One region of the Pseudomonas sp. AN-B15 genome, then DNA from elsewhere that is predicted to be linked to it. Evidence: predicted binding sites of a transcription regulator. Region 1 holds the regulator's gene; each other region holds the start of a gene.

What was found. Region 1 encodes sigma-54, which starts transcription at its own class of promoters, with help from an activator protein. Its sites were predicted from a motif close to ANTGGCATNNANNTTGCTNT; they were not measured.
Region 2: flgB (flagellar basal body rod protein FlgB) is a predicted target of sigma-54. The motif match lies at 1,937-1,956, and genes of this name have one in related genera.
Region 3: glnK (P-II family nitrogen regulator) is a predicted target of sigma-54. The motif match lies at 2,052-2,071, and genes of this name have one in related genera.
Region 4: GTQ41_RS09235 (CmpA/NrtA family ABC transporter substrate-binding protein) is a predicted target of sigma-54. The motif match lies at 1,982-2,001, and genes of this name have one in related genera.

The regions. Positions count from the first base shown of each region.
Region 1 covers NZ_CP049737.1:1,001,723-1,006,682, reverse strand. The annotation lists gene lptC (LPS export ABC transporter periplasmic protein LptC) at 1-34, shown strand, start outside; gene lptA (lipopolysaccharide transport periplasmic protein LptA) at 21-566, shown strand; gene lptB (LPS export ABC transporter ATP-binding protein) at 566-1,291, shown strand; gene GTQ41_RS04345 (RNA polymerase factor sigma-54) at 1,480-2,973, shown strand; gene raiA (ribosome-associated translation inhibitor RaiA) at 3,047-3,355, shown strand; gene ptsN (PTS IIA-like nitrogen regulatory protein PtsN) at 3,368-3,832, shown strand; gene rapZ (RNase adapter RapZ) at 3,835-4,692, shown strand; gene GTQ41_RS04325 (HPr family phosphocarrier protein) at 4,708-4,960, shown strand, end outside.
Region 2 covers NZ_CP049737.1:4,390,997-4,395,956, reverse strand. The annotation lists gene GTQ41_RS19860 (chemotaxis protein CheV) at 1-783, shown strand, start outside; gene cheR (protein-glutamate O-methyltransferase CheR) at 830-1,657, shown strand; gene flgB (flagellar basal body rod protein FlgB) at 1,997-2,404, shown strand; gene flgC (flagellar basal body rod protein FlgC) at 2,408-2,851, shown strand; gene flgD (flagellar hook assembly protein FlgD) at 2,867-3,595, shown strand; gene flgE (flagellar hook protein FlgE) at 3,626-4,945, shown strand.
Region 3 covers NZ_CP049737.1:5,958,745-5,963,704, forward strand. The annotation lists gene GTQ41_RS27100 (ammonium transporter) at 137-1,474, opposite strand; gene glnK (P-II family nitrogen regulator) at 1,512-1,850, opposite strand; gene GTQ41_RS27110 (accessory factor UbiK family protein) at 2,264-2,524, shown strand; partial or broken gene GTQ41_RS27115 (YifB family Mg chelatase-like AAA ATPase) at 3,308-4,274, shown strand; gene GTQ41_RS27120 (helix-turn-helix domain-containing protein) at 4,883-4,960, opposite strand, start outside.
Region 4 covers NZ_CP049737.1:1,994,244-1,999,203, reverse strand. The annotation lists gene GTQ41_RS09245 (ribosome modulation factor) at 407-622, shown strand; gene GTQ41_RS09240 (quinone-dependent dihydroorotate dehydrogenase) at 871-1,893, opposite strand; gene GTQ41_RS09235 (CmpA/NrtA family ABC transporter substrate-binding protein) at 2,116-3,327, shown strand; gene GTQ41_RS09230 (ANTAR domain-containing response regulator) at 3,343-3,918, shown strand; gene GTQ41_RS09225 (NarK/NasA family nitrate transporter) at 4,221-4,960, shown strand, end outside.

The sequences.
Region 1 (4,960 bases):
ATCGAACGTAAGAGGACAGTATGAGGCTCGTTAAAACCCTCCCTATTTTGCTCAGTCTGGGCGCAGCACTGGGAAGCGTGAGCGCCTGGGCTCTGCCGAACGATCAGCAGCAACCTATCCGCATTCAGGCCGACGACGCCCAACTGGACGACAAGAATGGCATCGCCACCTATAAAGGTGACGTGATCATCACCCAGGGTTCGATGATCGTTAAGGGCAATACGGTGACCATCACCCGTACCCCGACCGGCGACATCGACGTGGTGACCTCGGTGGGTAACCTTGCCTACTTCGAGCAGTTGCAAACCCAGGGTGACACCAAGCCTGTACAGGGCTGGGGCGTGACGATCCAGTATCACGCCGCGCAAAACCGCGTCGTGCTGATCGACAAGGCCAAGGTTGTCGACAAGGACAACAACACCACCCAGGGCGAGAAAATCGTCTATGACACGGTGAGAAAACTGGCCAGCGCCGGTCGCGCTACCGGCAACAAGGTCACCGAGACGCGTCCGCGCATCGACATGGTGATCCAGCCGAAGAAGAAAACCGACGAGAAAACCCAGTAATGGCAACTCTGAAAGCTCAGCACCTGGCCAAGGCCTATAAAAGCCGCCAGGTCGTGCGTGACGTCAGCCTGTCGATCGACAGCGGCCAGATCGTCGGCCTGCTCGGCCCGAACGGCGCCGGCAAGACCACCTGCTTCTACATGATCGTCGGCCTGGTGCAGGCCGATCAGGGCCGCGTACTGATCGACGATCTGGACGTCAGCCACCAGCCGATGCACGGTCGCGCCAAGGCCGGTATCGGCTATCTGCCGCAAGAAGCATCGATCTTCCGCAAACTGTCAGTGGCCGACAACATCATGGCGATCCTCGAGACCCGTCAGGAGCTCGACAAGGCCGGTCGTCGCAAGGAGCTGGAAAGCCTGCTGCAGGAGTTCCATATCAGCCACATCCGCGACAACCTCGGCATGAGCCTGTCCGGTGGTGAACGCCGTCGGGTGGAAATCGCCCGCGCCCTGGCAACCGCCCCGAAATTCATCCTGCTCGACGAACCGTTCGCCGGTGTCGACCCGATCTCGGTCGGCGACATCAAGCAGATCATCCATCACCTCAAGGCCAAGGGCATCGGTGTGCTGATCACCGACCATAACGTGCGTGAGACGCTGGATATCTGCGAGACCGCCTACATCGTCAACGACGGTCAACTGATCGCTGAAGGCGATGCGGCAACCATCCTTGCCAACGACCTGGTGAAGGAAGTGTACCTGGGCCACGAGTTCCGCCTCTAAAGCGCGAGCGCATTCGGCCAGCCGTCCGGGTGCTGTAACGTTGAAGCGCTTTTTTTATACGCTTTATTGTTACAGCGCTCTAGGCAAACACGACAGTTTCAGGCATATAATTTGCTTAAGTTTGGCGCTTCGGCGCCCTGTAGTGGATGGCGCATGCGCGCCGGCGAATAAGGTGTTAAGCCCCTGCCATGAAACCATCGCTAGTCTTGAGAATGGGCCAGCAGCTGACGATGACACCGCAGCTGCAACAGGCCATCCGCCTGCTCCAATTGTCGACCCTGGATCTGCAACAGGAAATCCAGGAGGCCCTGGAATCCAATCCGATGCTCGAGCGCCAGGAAGAAGGCGACGACTTCGACAACTCCGATCCATTGGCCGACAACGCCGAACAAAAACCCAACACCGAGATTCAGGAACCCTCCTATCAGGAAACCGCCCCGACGGTGGACAACCTGGAGGAAGGCGAATGGAACGAGCGCATTCCTAACGAATTGCCCGTCGATACCGCCTGGGAAGACGTCTACCAGACCAGCGCCAGCAGCCTGCCCAGCAGCGATGACGACGAGTGGGATTTCACCACCCGCACCTCCGCCGGGGAAAGCCTGCAAAGCCATCTGCTGTGGCAACTGAACCTGGCGCCGATGTCCGACACCGACCGCCTGATCGCCGTGACCCTGATCGATTGCATCAACAATCAGGGTTATCTCGACGAAACCCTCGAAGAAATTCTCGACGCCTTTGATCCGGAACTCGACATCGAGCTGGACGAGATCGAAGCCGTCCTGCACCGCATCCAGCAATTCGAACCCGCCGGCATCGGCGCGCGCAACCTCGGTGAATGCCTGTTGCTGCAACTGTGTCAGCTCCCGGCCAAGACTCCTTGGCTGACCGAAGCCAAGCGTCTGGTCAGCGATTACATCGATCTGCTTGGCAATCGCGACTACAGCCAGCTGATGCGACGCATGAAGCTCAAGGAAGACGAGCTGCGTCAGGTCATCGAACTGGTGCAGAGCCTCAATCCGCGCCCGGGTTCACAGATCGAATCCACCGAAGCCGAGTACGTGGTGCCTGACGTGATTGTGCGCAAGGACAACGAACGCTGGCTGGTCGAGCTGAATCAGGAGTCGGTGCCTCGTCTGCGGGTCAATGCGCAGTACGCCGGGTTCGTGCGGCGCGCCGACACCAGCGCCGACAACACCTTCATGCGCAATCAGCTGCAGGAAGCGCGCTGGTTCATCAAGAGCCTGCAAAGCCGCAATGAAACCCTGATGAAGGTGGCCACCCAGATCGTCGAGCACCAACGTGGCTTCCTGGAATACGGCGACGAAGCCATGAAACCGTTGGTCCTGCATGACATCGCCGAGGCGGTCGGCATGCACGAATCGACGATTTCCCGGGTCACCACGCAGAAATTCATGCATACCCCTCGGGGCATTTATGAACTGAAATACTTTTTCTCCAGCCACGTCAGCACCTCCGAAGGCGGTGAATGCTCATCCACGGCGATCCGCGCGATCATCAAAAAACTGGTCGCGGCGGAAAATCAGAAAAAGCCATTGAGTGACAGCAAGATCGCTGGTTTACTGGAGGCACAAGGCATTCAGGTGGCTCGCCGCACCGTCGCCAAGTACCGTGAATCCCTCGGGATCGCGCCTTCGAGCGAACGCAAGCGGTTGATGTAAGCCACGTTACAGCGTTCCAGTGGCAGGCTATCCGGCCTGCCGCTTTATGCACTGGCAACGAAGGAGAAGCTGTATGCAAGTCAACATCAGTGGACACCAACTGGAAGTGACCGAACCTCTGCGCACCTACATCAACGAGAAACTCGAACGATTGGAGCGCCATTTCGACAAGATCACCAACGTGCAGGTCACGATGTGCGTCGAAAAGCTCAAGCAGAAAATCGAAGCCACCTTGCATATACCCGGCAGCGAAGTGGTCGCCAACGCAGAAGATACCGACATGTATGCTGCGATCGACTCACTGACCGACAAGCTGGATCGCCAACTCAAAAAGCATAAGGAAAAGACCCAGAGCCTCCTTCAGGGCGCAACCGGTCGTTAACACTCCCAACCCATGATCCGACTTGAAAGTATCCTGACCCCCGGCCGTTCCCTGGTGAACGTGCCGGGCGGCAGTAAAAAGAAAGCCCTCGAACAGATTGCCAACCTCGTCCATAAAGAAGTGCCGGATCTGGCCATGCAGGATGTGTTCGATGCGCTGATCGCCCGTGAGAAACTCGGTTCCACCGGTTTCGGCAACGGCATCGCCATTCCCCACTGTCGCCTCAAAGGCTGCGAAGCGCCTATCAGCGCATTGATGCACCTTGATGCCCCCATTGATTTCGATGCCATCGACGGCGCTCCGGTTGACTTGCTGTTTGTCCTGCTGGTCCCGGAAGCGGCCACCGATGCTCACCTGGAATTACTGCGCCAGATCGCCAGCATGCTCGATCGCAAGGAAGTGCGCGAAAAACTGCGCAGCGCACCGAGTAACGAAGCCTTGTATCAGGTCGTCCTGAGCGAGCAGAACGGTCATTAATCATGCGTTTGATCATCGTCAGCGGCCGCTCCGGCTCGGGTAAAAGTACCGCCCTGGATGTCCTTGAGGACAACGGCTACTACTGCATCGACAACCTGCCGGCCGGCTTGCTGCCGGAACTCGCCGAACGCGCCCTGATTCATACCGAGCTGGCCCAGCCGCTGGTGGCCGTGTCGATCGATGCACGCAATCTGCCGAGCCACCTGTCGCGTTTCCCCGAACTGCTTGAAGAAGTCCGCGCCCGCCACATCCAGTGCGATGTGCTGTATCTGGATGCTGACGAAGAAACCCTGCTCAAGCGCTTCTCGGAAACCCGCCGACGCCATCCGCTGAGCACTGCCAACCGCTCGCTGGCCGAAGCGATCAACGACGAAACTGCCCTGCTCGGCCCGATTGCCGACCTGGCCGACCTCAAGGTCAACACCACCAATCTGAATCTGTACCAGCTGCGTGACACCATCAAGTTGCGCCTGCTGAATCAGCCAGAGCCGGGCACGGCGTTTCTGGTCGAGTCGTTTGGCTTCAAGCGCGGCATGCCGGTGGACGCGGATCTGGTGTTCGACGTGCGCTGCCTGCCCAACCCGTACTGGAAGCCGGAGCTACGCGCCCAATCGGGTCTCGATGCACCAGTCGCCGAATACCTGGCGGCGCAGCCGGAAGTCGAGGAGATGTATCAGGATATCTTCGGCTATCTGAATAAATGGCTGCCACGCTTTGCGGCGAGCAACCGCGCCTACGTCACCATTGCCATTGGCTGCACAGGTGGGCATCACCGCTCCGTTTACCTGACCGAACGCCTGGGTCAGGCCCTGCAGAAAACCCTGAAGAACGTCCAGGTTCGCCACCGCGACCTCACTTAAAGGATTCACACCGCGATGCCTGCTCTGGAAATCGAAATCATCAATAAACTGGGCCTGCATGCCCGAGCTTCGGCCAAGTTCGTCGGGGTGGCGGGTCAGTTCCCGGATTGCACGATCAGAGTGGGTCGTACACCAGAAACAACCGTGGACGGTAAAAGCATCATGGCGATGATGATGCTGGCTGCCGGCAAGGGCACGAAGATCTATCTGAGTACCGAAGGCCATCAGGAAAAAGAAGCGCTGGATGCGCTGGTGGCGTTGATCAACA
Region 2 (4,960 bases), 2.9 Mb from region 1:
TTGATGCCCAAGTCCAGTCCTGTCGTGTGCGGGGTGGCGAATATCCGGGGGGCGACCATTCCGATCCTTGATCTGGCAATGGCGACCGGTTCCGGGGCGTTGAAAGACAAGAACAGTCCGTTCGTGATCATCACGGAGTACAACACCAAGACCCAGGGTTTCCTGGTTCGCTCGGTGGAGCGCATCGTCAACATGAACTGGGAAGAGATCCATCCGCCGCCCAAGGGCACGGGGCGCGATCATTACCTGACCGCTGTGACTCGAGTCGACAATCAGTTAGTCGAAATCATCGATGTCGAGAAGGTGCTGGCGGAAGTGGCGCCGACGCCGGAAGCGATTTCGGTCGGCGTGGTCGATGTCGAGACCCAGAGCAAGGCGTTGTCGCTGCGGGTGCTGACGGTCGATGACTCGTCGGTGGCGCGCAAGCAGGTCACGCGCTGCCTGCAGACGGTCGGGGTCGAAGTGGTGGCGCTGAACGATGGCAAGCAGGCGCTGGACTACCTGCGCAAGCTGGTCGATGAGGGCAAGAAGCCGGAAGAAGAGTTCCTGATGATGATTTCCGACATCGAGATGCCGGAGATGGACGGGTACACCCTGACGGCGGAGATCCGCAGCGATCCACGCATGCAAAAGCTTCATATCATCCTGCATACTTCGTTGTCGGGAGTATTCAATCAGGCGATGGTCAAGAAAGTCGGTGCCGATGACTTCCTGGCCAAATTCCGTCCTGATGACCTGGCATCCCGGGTAGTCGACCGGATCAAAGCAGCAGATATCAGCTAGGGGCCTTCTGCCCCTGGCGGTCAACACGATTTAAGAGGCGGCATCATTGTCTACGGGTAATTTGGATTTCGAACAGTTCCGGGTCTTCCTGGAAAAAGCCTGTGGCATTTTGCTCGGTGAAAACAAGCAGTACCTGGTCTCGAGCCGTCTCAACAAACTGATGGAGCAGCAAGGCATCAAGTCCCTGGGTGAGCTGGTACAGCGCATCCAGACCCAGCCGCGCAGCGGTTTGCGCGAGCAGGTGGTCGATGCCATGACGACCAACGAAACCTTGTGGTTTCGCGACACCTATCCGTTTGAAGTCTTGAAGAACAAGGTGCTGCCCGAGGCGATCAAGGCCAGCCCCAACCAGCGTCTGCGGATCTGGTCGGCGGCCTGCTCGTCGGGTCAGGAACCGTATTCGCTGTCGATGTCGATCGACGAGTTCGAGCGCAGCAACCTTGGTCAGTTGAAGATGGGCGTGCAGATCGTTGCCACCGACCTGTCCGGCAGCATGCTGACCAACTGCAAGACCGGCGAGTACGACAGCCTGGCCATCGGCCGCGGTTTGTCCGCCGATCGCTTGCAACGCTACTTCGACCCGAAAGGGCCGGGGCGCTGGGTGATCAAGGCGCCGATCAAGAACCGGGTGGAATTCCGCTCGTTCAACCTGCTCGACAGCTACGCCAGTCTGGGCAAGTTCGACATCGTGTTCTGCCGCAACGTGCTGATCTACTTCTCCGCCGAGGTGAAGAAAGACATCCTGTTGCGCATTCACAGCACGCTGAAGCCGGGCGGCTATCTGTTCCTTGGCGCGTCCGAAGCGCTGAACGGTTTGCCGGATCATTACCAGATGGTTCAGTGCAGTCCGGGGATCATTTACCAGGCGAAGTGAAACAAAGCATCAGGCATACAAAATCGGGAGCCCCCAAGGGCTCCCTTTTTTATGCCTGATGCTTTGTTTCATGCAGGAGCTGCCGAAGGCTGCGATCTTTTGATCCTGTTTTGAAGGATCAAGATCAAAAGATCGCAGCCTTCGGCAGCTCCTACAGGGAGAGTTGTTAACAGGACGAAGCGGCAGAAAAGCGGCAGGCAGCGGAAACCGGTTGCCGCTTTTCTGGCATTGCCGCTTTGCCGATTCCCCGCAAAGCCCCGGTTTACGCGGGTTTTTGTGTTTGGCACGGCGCTTGCTAAAGCTCAGGTACGAAAAACCGCTCACCCGAAGGTTCCCGACATGAGCATCAGCTTCGATAAAGCGCTCGGCATTCACGAAAAGGCATTGGGTTTCCGTGCCCAGCGCGCTGAAGTGCTGGCCAACAACATCGCCAACGCCGATACCCCGAACTACAAGGCTCGGGATCTGGACTTCTCCAAAGTGCTCGAAGCACAGAGCCAGAAAAACGCCAACGGCACCATCGCCCTGAACATGACCAACAGCCGTCACATCGAAGCTGAAGGCCTGGGCAATGGCGACGAGTCGCTGATGTATCGCACGCCGATGCAGCCTTCGATCGACCAGAACACCGTGGATGCTCAGCTGGAACAGTCCAACTACGCGGAAAACGCCGTGGGCTTCCAGGCCAGCTTCACCCTGCTCAACAGCAAATTCAAAGGGCTGGTATCGGCCCTGCGCGGAGAGTAATCCATGTCCCTGTCCAGCGTTTTCAACATTGCCGGCAGCGGCATGAGCGCACAAACCACGCGTCTGAACACCGTGGCGTCGAACATCGCCAACGCCGAAACCGTTTCGTCGAGCATCGACCAGACCTACCGCGCCCGTCACCCGGTGTTCGCCACCATGTTTCAGGGCGGCCAGAACAGCGGCAGCAACTCGCTGTTCCAGAGCCAGGATGCCGCAGGGCAGGGCGTGCAAGTGCTCGGCGTGGTCGAAGACCAGAGCAACCTCGAAGCACGCTACGAGCCGAACCATCCGGCCGCTGACGCCAAGGGCTACGTCTACTACCCGAACGTCAACGTGGTGGAAGAAATGGCTGACATGATTTCCGCGAGCCGGTCGTTCCAGACCAACGCCGAAATGATGAACACCGCCAAAACCATGATGCAGAAGGTACTGACCCTCGGTCAGTAATAAGGGGCGACGGCCATGAGTGTTTCCGATACCACCAGCAGCCTGAGCATGAATGACATCCTGTCGAACTCCTCGAAGAAAACGAGCAGTACGACCGGCGATGGCATTGCCTCGGCCACCAACAGCACCACCGGCGGCCAGGCCCTGGGCAAGGATGCGTTCCTGCAACTGCTGGTCACCCAGCTGAAAAACCAGAACCCGCTTGATCCGCAGGACAACAGCGCCTTCGTTGCGCAGCTGGCGCAGTTCAGCAGCCTTGAGGGCATCACCACCCTCAACAGCACCGTCAGTTCGCTGGCCGGCAACTACAACTCCTCGCAAGCCTTGCAGGCGTCGTCGCTGGTGGGCCGCAACGTGATCGTGCAGACCAACACCGTTCAACTGGACGACCCAAGCAAAGGCATGACCGGTTCGGTCAGCGTTCCGTCGTCGATTGCCGGCGGCACCGTCAGCATTACCGACAGCAGCGGCACGGTGGTTCGCACCCTCGATCTGGGCAGTCGCGCCGCAGGCAGCGCGAGCTTCACCTGGGACGGCAAGGACAAGGACGGCAACCTGGTGAAGACCGGTACCTACACCGTCAAGGCCAACGCCTCGATCAATGGCACCTCGACCGATATGGCGACCTACCTGCCAGCCACGGTCAACAGCGTGACCATCAGCCAGACCGGTGGCGAGCTGATGCTCAACCTGTCCGGCAAGGGCACCGTCGCCCTGTCCAAAGTACAAACCATTGGTATATAGAGCCGACCAACCGGCACAAAGGAGTGGAATATGTCTTTCAATATCGGCCTTAGCGGTCTCTATGCAGCCAACAAACAACTGGACGTGACCGGCAACAACATCGCCAACGTCGCGACTGCCGGTTTCAAATCGTCCCGTGCAGAATTCGAAGACGTCTACTCGGCCACTCGCCTGGGTAGCGGCAGCAAGGTCATCGGCAACGGCGTGCGCTTGGCCAACGTGTCCCAGCAGTTCACCCAGGGTGACATCAACAACACCGGTAACGTGCTGGACATGGGCATCAACGGTTCCGGCTTCTTCACCATGAGCAACAACGGCTCGATTTCCTATACCCGTGCCGGTACGTTCAAAGTCGACAACGCCGGTTACATCACCAACACCGACTACACCTCGCGTCTGCAAGGTTATGGTGTGGATGCCAACGGCAAGATCATCAATGGTGTGCTGACCGACCTGAAAATCGATACTTCCAACCTGGCGCCGAAGTCCACCTCGCTGGTGACCTCGACCATCAACCTGAACTCGTCGGCACCGGTGATCACCGATACCGGCGCTAACGCTGTCGTCTTCGACCCGACAAAACTCGAGACATACACCAAGCAGTTCAGTACGCCGATCTATGATTCCCAGGGCAACTCGCACGTCATGGATCAGTACGTGGTGAAGACTGGCCAGAACACCTGGAAGGTCTACACCCTGGTAGACGGTCGTAACCCGGACGCTACCGGCAGCGATCCGAAGGTCACCGCGCCAGTGCCTTCCACCATGACGTTTGACTCTGCTGGCAAGCTGACCCAGGTCAGTACTCCGCCAGGTCCTGTGATCAGCAGTGACCTGAAGCTCACTGGCTGGGTGCCGGGTACTGTGGTTAATGGGACGTTCACGCCTAACGGCGCTTCGGCGAACCCGGCCGGTATCACCATTTCGATGGCGCAGACCACCCAGTACAACGCAGATACCGCTCGTTCGATTCCGACTCAGGATGGTTACGCCACTGGCCAGATCACCAACCTGACCATCGACGGCACCGGTACGCTGTTCGCCAACTTCAGCAACAACCAGAGCAAGGCCATCGGCCAGGTTGCGCTGGCCAGCTTCACCAACGAGCAAGGCCTGCAGCCTGTCGGCGGCACCAGCTGGAAAGAGACGTTCGCCTCGGGTATCCCGGGTTACGACGCGCCGAAAACCGGTACTTTGGGTGAGGTGGTGTCCAACTCGCTGGAAGAGTCCAACGTTAACCTGACCAACGAACTGGTGGACCTGATCAAGGGCCAGAGCAACTATCAGGCGAACGCCAAGACTATCTCCACCCAGAGCACCATCATGCAGACCATCATTCAGATGACCTGATTGCGGTTTCTGATT
Region 3 (4,960 bases), 1.3 Mb from region 1:
GCCATTGGCCGCAGAAAAATGCCCATCGTAAACACGACGAAAGCCGTACGAAAAATCCTTTCAGTTGCTCTCTCAATGACAAATCCCGGACAAAAAAATGCCCGGCAAGCCGGGCAAGTTTTTTCGATGCGCGTACTTACAGGTTGTAGCCGCGTTCGTTGTGTTGTGCCAGGTCCAGGCCAACCGATTCTTCTTCCTCGGTCACACGCAGACCCATCACGGCGTCCAGCACCTTGAGGATGATGAAGGTGACAATCGCGGTGTAGATCACTGTGAAGCCGACGCCTTTGCACTGAATCCACACTTGCGCCGCGATGTCGGTCACGGTGCCGAAGCCGCCCAGCGACGGTGCAGCGAATACACCGGTCAGGATCGCACCGAGGATACCGCCGATACCGTGCACGCCGAATGCGTCCAGGGAGTCGTCATAACCAAGCTTGCGTTTCAGGGTGGTGGCGCAGAAGAAGCACACCACACCCGCCGCCAGACCGATCACCAGTGCGCCCATCGGGCCCACGGTGCCAGCAGCCGGGGTGATTGCCACCAGACCGGCAACCACACCCGAGGCGATGCCCAGCGCACTTGGCTTGCCGTGGGTGATCCACTCGGCAAACATCCAGCCCAGCGCAGCCGCAGCGGTTGCAATCTGAGTAACCAGCATCGCCATGCCGGCAGTGCCGTTGGCCGCTGCAGCGGAACCGGCGTTGAAACCGAACCAGCCGACCCACAGCATCGCCGCGCCCATCAGGGTGTAACCGAGGTTGTGCGGCGCCATCGGGGTAGTCGGGAAGCCTTTACGCTTGCCCAAGACCAGGCAGGCGATCAGACCGGCCACACCGGCGTTGATGTGCACCACCGTGCCACCCGCGAAGTCGAGTACACCCCAGTCCCACATCAGGCCGCCGTTACCGGACCAGACCATGTGCGCGATCGGTGCATAGACCAGGGTGAACCAGATGCCCATGAAGATCAGCATCGCGGAAAACTTCATCCGCTCGGCGAACGCACCGACGATCAGCGCCGGGGTAATGATCGCGAAGGTCATCTGGAAGGTGATGAACACCGCCTCAGGGAACAGCGCCGCCGGGCCGGTCAGGCTCGAAGGCGTGACACCGGCGAGGAACGCCTTGCCCATGCCGCCGAAGAACGAGTTGAAGTTGACGACGCCCTGCTCCATGCCGGTGGTGTCGAACGCAATGCTGTAGCCATAAATGACCCACAGGATGCTGATCAGACCGGTAATGGCGAAGCATTGCATCATCACGGAAAGAATGTTTTTCGAGCGGACCATGCCGCCGTAGAACAGCGCCAGGCCCGGGATGGTCATGAACAGCACGAGGGCTGTCGAGGTGAGCATCCAGGCGGTATCGCCGGAATTGAGGACCGGGGCCGCCACTTCGTCTGCCGCCATTGCAAGGCCGGGCATTACGATGGACAACAGGGCTCCTAGCCCTGCGAATTTACGCAGAGTCATATTGTTTTCTCCTGGGGCGTTGGGTTTGTGGCGGCGCTTAGATCGCGTCGGTATCGGTTTCGCCGGTACGGATGCGAATCGCCTGTTCCAGATTGACCACGAAGATCTTGCCGTCACCGATCTTGCCGGTGTTGGCCGCTTTGGTTATCGCCTCGATAACCCGATCCAGATCCTTGTCGTCGATGGCCACGTCGATTTTCACCTTGGGCAGAAAATCGACCACATATTCCGCGCCGCGATACAGCTCGGTGTGACCCTTCTGCCGGCCGAAGCCTTTGACTTCAGTAACGGTAATGCCCTGCACGCCGATTTCGGACAGCGACTCGCGCACGTCGTCCAACTTGAACGGCTTGATGATGGCAGTGACTAGCTTCATGAAACTCTCTCCCGAATTGGTGGACTTGCCCCAGGAAAACAAACCCGACTCAAGTCTAAGCGCAGTGCCTGGCTTTGTAACGCATCGTCGGCCTTGCCTGCCCGACTGACGCCAGCTAACCGCTGCCGGCGAAACTCCCCGCTCCGCCTGCCGCACTGCATTCGTCACAGCGACTGCATCAGTGCATGGGTCACTACCGACTAAGCAGAAAGCTTGCCATCTCTCCAAATTCCTCTGATTTCAATCCTTTGGCCGCTGCCACAGGCGTTTGCACGAAAAACGCCCGACGGTTACGCACAACAACGGTGCGTTGCCGTCCGTCCGCTTGCGCGAAAAGCGTGCATCCGTGCCTGCGTCAATGACTATAGACACTGCGTGATACACTGCGCACCACTGTTTACAGGACACATCCCATGCTCGCGCCCAAAGACTTCCTCGACGCCCTGAGCGGCACTGCCTCCCGCCTGTTCAGCGGCGACACCCCGCTGCCAAAAGCCGAAATCGAAAGCCAGTTCAAGATGCTGCTGCAAAGTGCTTTCAGCAAACTGGATCTGGTGAGCCGTGAAGAATTCGATAGCCAGATGGTCGTCCTGGCTCGAACTCGCGCCCGCCTTGAAAGCCTTGAAGCCAAAGTCGCAGAACTGGAAGCCAGGCTGACGCCGCCGGCCGAGTAAGACTGCAGCCGCCGGGCCGAGACGCCTTCAAGTTTGCGAATAGACATCAAACCGCCCCCGCCGAGGCAGGAGCGGTTTCCGTCAGATCAATCCTCTACAACGAATTATTCCAACGGTCTCGCAGAAACTCGTACAGGCGAAAAGCCCATAACGCGATTCTGACGAGGCGCCACCTATGTTTAAGAAACTTGGACATACTTTGGCCCTCCTTGCGTGGGGCCAAACCTCCGATGCACTTTCCGGCGTACGAACATCTTCGGGACTACACACGAGTGTGTCCGCCAAGGCGGCCGGGTGTGGGTTCCCCAAAAACAGCACCGGCACGGGTCTCATACCGTGTCGAGGAACATGAAATCTTTAGCTCCCGACCACACTTCACGAAAACTCGAGGAGTGGGCATCGTCGCCGGGGATGTTATGCCGGTAGTTCGAAGGGGACTTAAACAAGTTGTATCAAGTGATTAAGCAATGTTTCACACCTTAATGAGTCAATCATTTCAAGGTGATATTGACTTTGGACAAATGATGTCGGTGCTTGCGTCAACGTGAAAACGTGCATAACCTGCACATACACGAGTGTGTCCGCAAAGGATACGCAGGCCTTGGCCTCACCGAAGCCTGCAAACTGAAAACCGTCTACTCAAGGCGGTTTTTTTTCGCCTCGAAATTGGTTGACCTCCTCCCGCAACATCCAGTGAAAGTTCGCGCGCGCCAGCTCCCCTTTCCCCGACTACCCTTCAAAAACCCGCAGGAAGCGGCCCCCGATTCAGCTCAAGGAACGACCATGTCCCTGTCCATCGTCCACAGTCGCGCCCAGATAGGCGTGGATGCACCCGCCGTTACCGTCGAAGTTCATCTGGCCAACGGCCTGCCGTCGCTGACCATGGTCGGCCTGCCCGAGGCGGCGGTGAAGGAGAGCAAGGATCGGGTGCGCAGCGCGATCATCAATTCCGGGCTGCAGTTTCCGGCGCGGCGGATCACCCTGAATCTGGCGCCGGCGGATTTGCCCAAGGACGGCGGGCGGTTCGATCTGGCGATTGCCTTGGGGATTCTGTCGGCAAGTGTGCAGGTGCCGTGTCTCACGCTGGATGAGGTGGAATGCCTCGGTGAACTGGCGCTGTCCGGCGCGGTGCGGCCGGTGCGCGGGGTGTTGCCAGCGGCGCTGGCGGCGCGCAAGGCCGGGCGGGCCCTGGTGGTGCCGCGGGCGAATGCCGAGGAGGCCTGTCTGGCTTCTGGCCTGAAAGTGTTTGCGGTGGATCATCTGCTGGAAGCCGTGGCGCATTTCAACGGACATACTCCGGTCGAGCCTTATGTCTCGGACGGGCTGATCCACGCGGCGAAACCTTATCCCGACCTCAACGAAGTGCAAGGGCAGATGGCCGCCAAACGGGCGCTGCTGATTGCCGCGGCAGGCGCGCACAACCTGTTGTTCAGCGGGCCGCCGGGCACTGGCAAAACGTTATTGGCGAGTCGCCTGCCAGGCCTGCTGCCGCCCCTGTCCGAGTGCGAAGCGCTGGAAGTGGCGGCGATTCAATCGGTCGCCAGCGGCGTGCCGCTGACTCATTGGCCGCAGCGTCCATTCCGTCAACCGCACCATTCTGCATCGGGGCCGGCGCTGGTCGGTGGCAACTCGAAACCACAACCCGGCGAAATCACCCTCGCCCACCACGGCGTGCTGTTTCTCGACGAGCTCAGTGTTAGGTGAGCATGTCAACAGTGTCGACATAATCCTGTCTAACTTAGAATCTGGCTAGGTACGCTCAGCATCGATTCAGCCGGCAAAGCAGCGCCCCCGGCTGTTTCGCTCCTGGTCACCTCATACGAGCTTATGAGGTGACCAGGAATAAAAGCCTCTGTTAGCTAGTCCGAGGGGAGATAAAAATTAGCATACCCGTTGCGACATCGGGCAATTGTTGAAAAAACGGGAAATAACTGAGAGGGGCTCCTTCACAACTAGCCCCATTGCCTGGTGGATTCTCAACAAGCCAAATCGCAGAAGCAACTGACCCCACCTGCCCCCACTTCTCTTCGATAGTCATTGCAGGTTGTGCCCCCCCCCCCGCGACTACAGGAGGTCGCTTTTTGGTCGCGTCGATCTCAGTGCACGTTTTTACACAGCCTGGGCCAGAAGCGGACATTGAAGCGACTAATACAGGGGCCACATATCGCAACTCACTGACGAGACCTAACCAAGGTGAGTTTGTTGAGCCGCTAGGTCTACCTGAATTGGATAACGAGACCAAAAGTCGGGCGTTTGTGTTAGCAGTTTTTAGGATGCTGATGGCGGCGAGAGGCTTGGGGAAATGTGAAAAACGGCGCTAGGGTCAGACCTTCTTGAGGCCGGTATTGCTCAGTCGGGTTAGATTTCTGACAGCTGAGGCAGAAGGCTTGAAGGGTCGCAGGCGAGCTCCCCTGCGATGCGGTATAGCTTCTCGAC
Region 4 (4,960 bases), 990 kb from region 1:
TAAAAGAGCTTAGATGCCGGGACAGATAAAAAAGTTGATGAAACAAAAAGTCTTAAAGCGACCCTTCGTCGCATATTACCCAAGCGCAAACGTGGGTCATTCTCACTAAAGGATTAACCCCATCATCCAGCGCGGGGCTGATCATACCGGGGTTTGCTGCAGAAACCTTCATGAAACCCGTCGTTACTTATGGCTGTAGCACTACTTTCGTTACGTCCTTATGACAAAACGATCATTCCCTCGCTGTGACTCATTGGTTAGAACTGACCACAGGTTGACGTCGCAACGGCGTCAACACCTTGGCTCGCCACGCCGGCAGCGAGCCGCCCAACGGCAGAGTTTTTTCTGCCAGACCTCGATTGAGGTCAACGCGACGAAAACAGTCAACAAGTGAGGGAAACACCCTATGAGAAGACTTAAGCGTGATCCGTTGGAAAGAGCATTTTTGCGCGGATATCAATATGGCGTTGGTGGCAAATCCCGCGAGCTTTGCCCATTTACTCTACCGTCGGTACGTCAAGCCTGGATCAACGGCTGGCGAGAAGGACGCGGCGACAACTGGGACGGTATGACCGGCACTGCGGGGATCCACAGACTCAACGAACTTCACGCCGTCGGCTGACACAGGGCACTTATTGCAACACGACAATCTGAATTTCTAGCGACTTACCATGCACGTCCTTCCCGGACGGCGGGCTACGGCCCAGGGGCTCCTTCGAGGAGCCCTTTTTTATGCTTGCCTGAAATGACACACATCTCATGTAGGAGCTGCCGAAGGCTGCGATCTTTTGATCTTGCTTTTGATATTAAAAAACAACATCAAAAGATCGCAGCCTTCGGCGGCTCCTACATTGACCGGGTCAGCCTGGGTTATTTGCGCAGCGCGGCGATCGCGTCTACCGCTTCACGAATCAAGGCCGGGCCCTTATAGATGAAGCCCGAGTAAACCTGCACCAGGCTCGCACCCGCCACGATCTTCTCGGCCGCATGCTTGCCCTCGGTGATGCCGCCAGCGGCAATGATCGGCAAGCGCCCCCCCAGCTCAGCCGCCAACACCTTCACGGTATGGGTGCTCTTGTCGCGCACCGGGGCGCCGGACAGACCGCCCGCTTCGTCACCGTGCTCCATGCCTTCGACGCCGACGCGACTCAGGGTGGTGTTAGTGGCGATCACTGCGTCCATCCCGGTTTCGATCAATGCCTGAGCCACTTGCGCGGTCTCTTCGTCGGTCATGTCCGGGGCGATCTTGATCGCCAGCGGTACATGTTTGCCGTGGCGCAGGGCCAGTTCGGCGCGGCGCGTGGCCAGGTCCGCCAGCAACTGCTTGAGCGAATCACCGAACTGCAGACTGCGCAGGCCCGGGGTGTTCGGCGAGCTGACGTTGACCGTGACATAGCTGGCGTGGGCATACACCTTGTCCAGGCAAATCAGGTAGTCATCCACGGCGCGCTCGACCGGAGTGTCGAAGTTCTTGCCGATGTTGATCCCCAGCACGCCCTTGTATTTGGCTGCAGCGACCCGCGCCAGCAGGTTATCCACACCGAGGTTGTTGAAGCCCATGCGATTGATGATCGCCTCGGCCTCCGGCAGGCGGAAGATCCGTGGTTTCGGGTTGCCCGGCTGCGGACGCGGGGTCACGGTGCCGATTTCGACAAAGCCGAAACCCAGTTGCGAGAAACCGTCGATGGCCGCGCCATTCTTGTCCAGACCGGCCGCCAGACCGACCGGATTCGGGAAGTCCAGACCCATGACCGTCACCGGCAGGTTAGCCGGCTTCTTGCACAGCAAGCCGTTGAGGCCCAAACGCCCACCCGCGCCGATCAGATCCAGCGACAGATCGTGGGAGGTTTCCGGGGAAAGTTTGAACAACAGCTGACGGGCCAGGGTGTACATGGGCGGCGATGACTCGGGCGGCGAAAAGAGGCGGCGATTATAGCCGGGCATCGCCCCCCGGCGCGAGGCGCACGGGCAAATCAGCCTGACTGGCATATGCCTTGCACTTTCAGGGTATCAGCCCACAGGCCAATGGCGGCGTGCGGGCACGGACAATGGCGTCGTCCTCAGGTTTGCTCGGGCAAAGCCTGGGACGGCGCTTTTTTTTCAAGGTGGTTTTATATGAATGATTCGTCCGTCGGGCCACTGGCCTGGGTCAATGGCAGTGATGCCCCGGAAAAAAGCGTGGTCAATCTCGGTTTCATGGCCTTGAGCGACTGCGCCTCGGTGATCGTGGCCGCCACACAAGGCTTCGCCCAGCCTTACGGCCTGACAATCAACCTCAAGCGTCAGGCGTCCTGGGCGACCTTGCGCGACAAACTGGTCAGCGGTGAACTGGATGTCGCCCACAGCCTGTACGGGCTGATTTACGCGGTGCATCTGGGTTTCGGTGGCGTGGCGCCGAGCGACATGGCGGTGCTGATGGGGCTGAACCAGAACGGCCAGAGCCTCAACCTGTCCCACGGTTTGCAGCAACTGGGCGTGACCAGTCCTGAAGCGCTGGATCGGCACGCGCACCAAACCCGCGCAAAACTGACCTTCGCCCAGACTTTCCCCACCGGTACCCACGCGATGTGGCTGTATTACTGGCTGGCGAGTCAGGGCATTCATCCGTTGCAGGACGTCGACAGCGTGGTGGTGCCGCCGCCGCAAATGGTCGCGCACCTGCAAGCCGGGCGCATCGATGGTTTCTGCGTCGGTGAGCCGTGGGCGGCGGCCGCCGTGCAACAGGATCTGGGGTTCACCCTGGCGACCAGCCAGAGCATCTGGCCCGATCATCCGGAGAAAGTCCTCGGCTGCACCCGCGCGTTCGTCGAGCAATACCCCAACAGCGCCCGGGCGCTGGTAATGGCGATTCTCGAGGCCAGCCGTTTCATTGAACAAAGCGCGGAAAACCGCCGCAGCACCGCGCAGTTACTGAGCGCCCCGGAATATCTCGACGCCCCGCTGTCCTGCATCGAACCGCGTTTTCTCGGGGATTACGCCGACGGCCTCGGCAATCGCTGGCAGGACCCGCACGCCTTGCGTTTTCACGGCAACGGCGAGGTGAATTTGCCGTATCTGTCCGACGGCATGTGGTTCATGACCCAATTCCGTCGCTGGGGCCTGTTGCGCGAGGATCCCGACTACCTCGCGGTGGCCCGCCAGGTTCAGCAACTGGACATCTACCGCGAAGCCGCCACCGCCGTTGGTGTCGCCGCGTGGGGCAAGGAGATGCGCAGCAGCCAGTTGCTCGATGGCAAAGTCTGGGACGGCAGCGATCCGGCCGCTTACGCCCGCAGTTTCAAGCTGCACGCCCTGAGCGACGCCGCTCCTCTGCTCGCCCGCCGCTGACAGGAGACCGCCAATATGCTGCGCATTCTGCTGATCAACGACACCGCGAAAAAAGTCGGGCGCCTGAAGGCCGCGCTGACCGAGGCGGGTTTCGAGGTCATCGATGAGTCCGGTCTGACCATCGACCTGCCAGCGCGCGTCGAAACGGTGCGCCCGGACGTGATCCTGATCGATACCGAGTCACCGGGCCGCGATGTGATGGAGCAAGTGGTGCTGGTCAGCCGCGACCAGCCCCGGCCGATCGTGATGTTCACCGACGAACACGACCCGGGGGTGATGCGTCAGGCGATCAAATCCGGGGTCAGCGCCTACATCGTCGAAGGCATCCACGCCCAGCGCCTGCAGCCGATTCTTGATGTGGCCATGGCCCGCTTCGAAAGCGATCAGGCCTTGCGCGCGCAACTGCTGGCCCGCGACCAGCAACTGGCCGAGCGCAAACGCATCGAGCTGGCCAAAGGGCTGCTGATGAAAATGAAGGACTGCAACGAAGAAGAGGCCTACACCCTGATGCGCCGCCAGGCCATGAGCCGTCAGCAGAAACTGATTCAGGTGGCGGAGCAGATCATTGCCATGAGTGAGTTGCTCGGCTGATTGAAGAGCAAAAGATCGCAGCCTTCGGCAGCTCCTACAAAGGCACGCAATTTCCTGTAGGAGCTGCCGAAGGCTGCGATCTTTTGATCCTTGGCACAAATCTGGCTAAGCATTCAGCACAGGTAACCAACGGCGGTTGCCCCACCCACGACAAAGACGTCGCTCACCCCGCTCGCCCCATCGGCGAACCAGGTAGCGGCGTTTTTGCGTTTTGGCCCCACAGCCCGGGGCCGGTGGTGCGGCCGTGGCGGCGCTCCACCTGCTGTGACTCCTTTCGAGACTCTTTTCAGCTGAGGTGCGCGATGAATTCAAGCTTCTGGAAATCCGGCCACACCCCGACCCTGTTCGCAGCGTTCCTGTATTTCGACCTGAGCTTCATGGTCTGGTACCTGCTCGGCCCATTGGCGGTGCAGATCGCCGCCGACCTGCACCTGAGCACCCAACAACGCGGGCTGGTGGTGGCGACGCCGATACTCGCCGGTGCGGTGCTGCGCTTTGTGATGGGCATGCTGGCCGATCGTCTGTCGCCGAAGATCGCCGGGCTGATCGGCCAGGTGATCGTGATCTGCGCGCTGTTCGGCGCGTGGAAACTCGGTATCCACAGTTATGAACAGGCGCTGCTGCTGGGACTGTTCCTCGGCATGGCCGGTGCCTCGTTTGCTGTGGCCCTGCCGCTGGCCTCGCAATGGTATCCGCCACAACATCAAGGCAAGGCGATGGGCATCGCTGGCGCCGGTAACTCCGGCACCGTGTTCGCCGCGCTGATCGCCCCGGTGCTGGCCGCGTCGTTCGGCTGGAGCAACGTGTTCGGTTTCGCCCTGATTCCGTTGATCCTGACGCTGGTGCTGTTCGCCTGGCTGGCGAAAAACGCCCCGCAGCGGCCCAAGGCCAAAGCCATGGCCGACTACTTCAAGGCCCTCGGCGACCGCGACAGTTGGTGGTTCATGTTTTTCTACAGTGTGACCTTCGGCGGCTTCATCGGCCTGGCCAGCGCCCTGCCCGGCTACTTTAACGATCAGTACGGCCTGAGCCCGGTGACCGC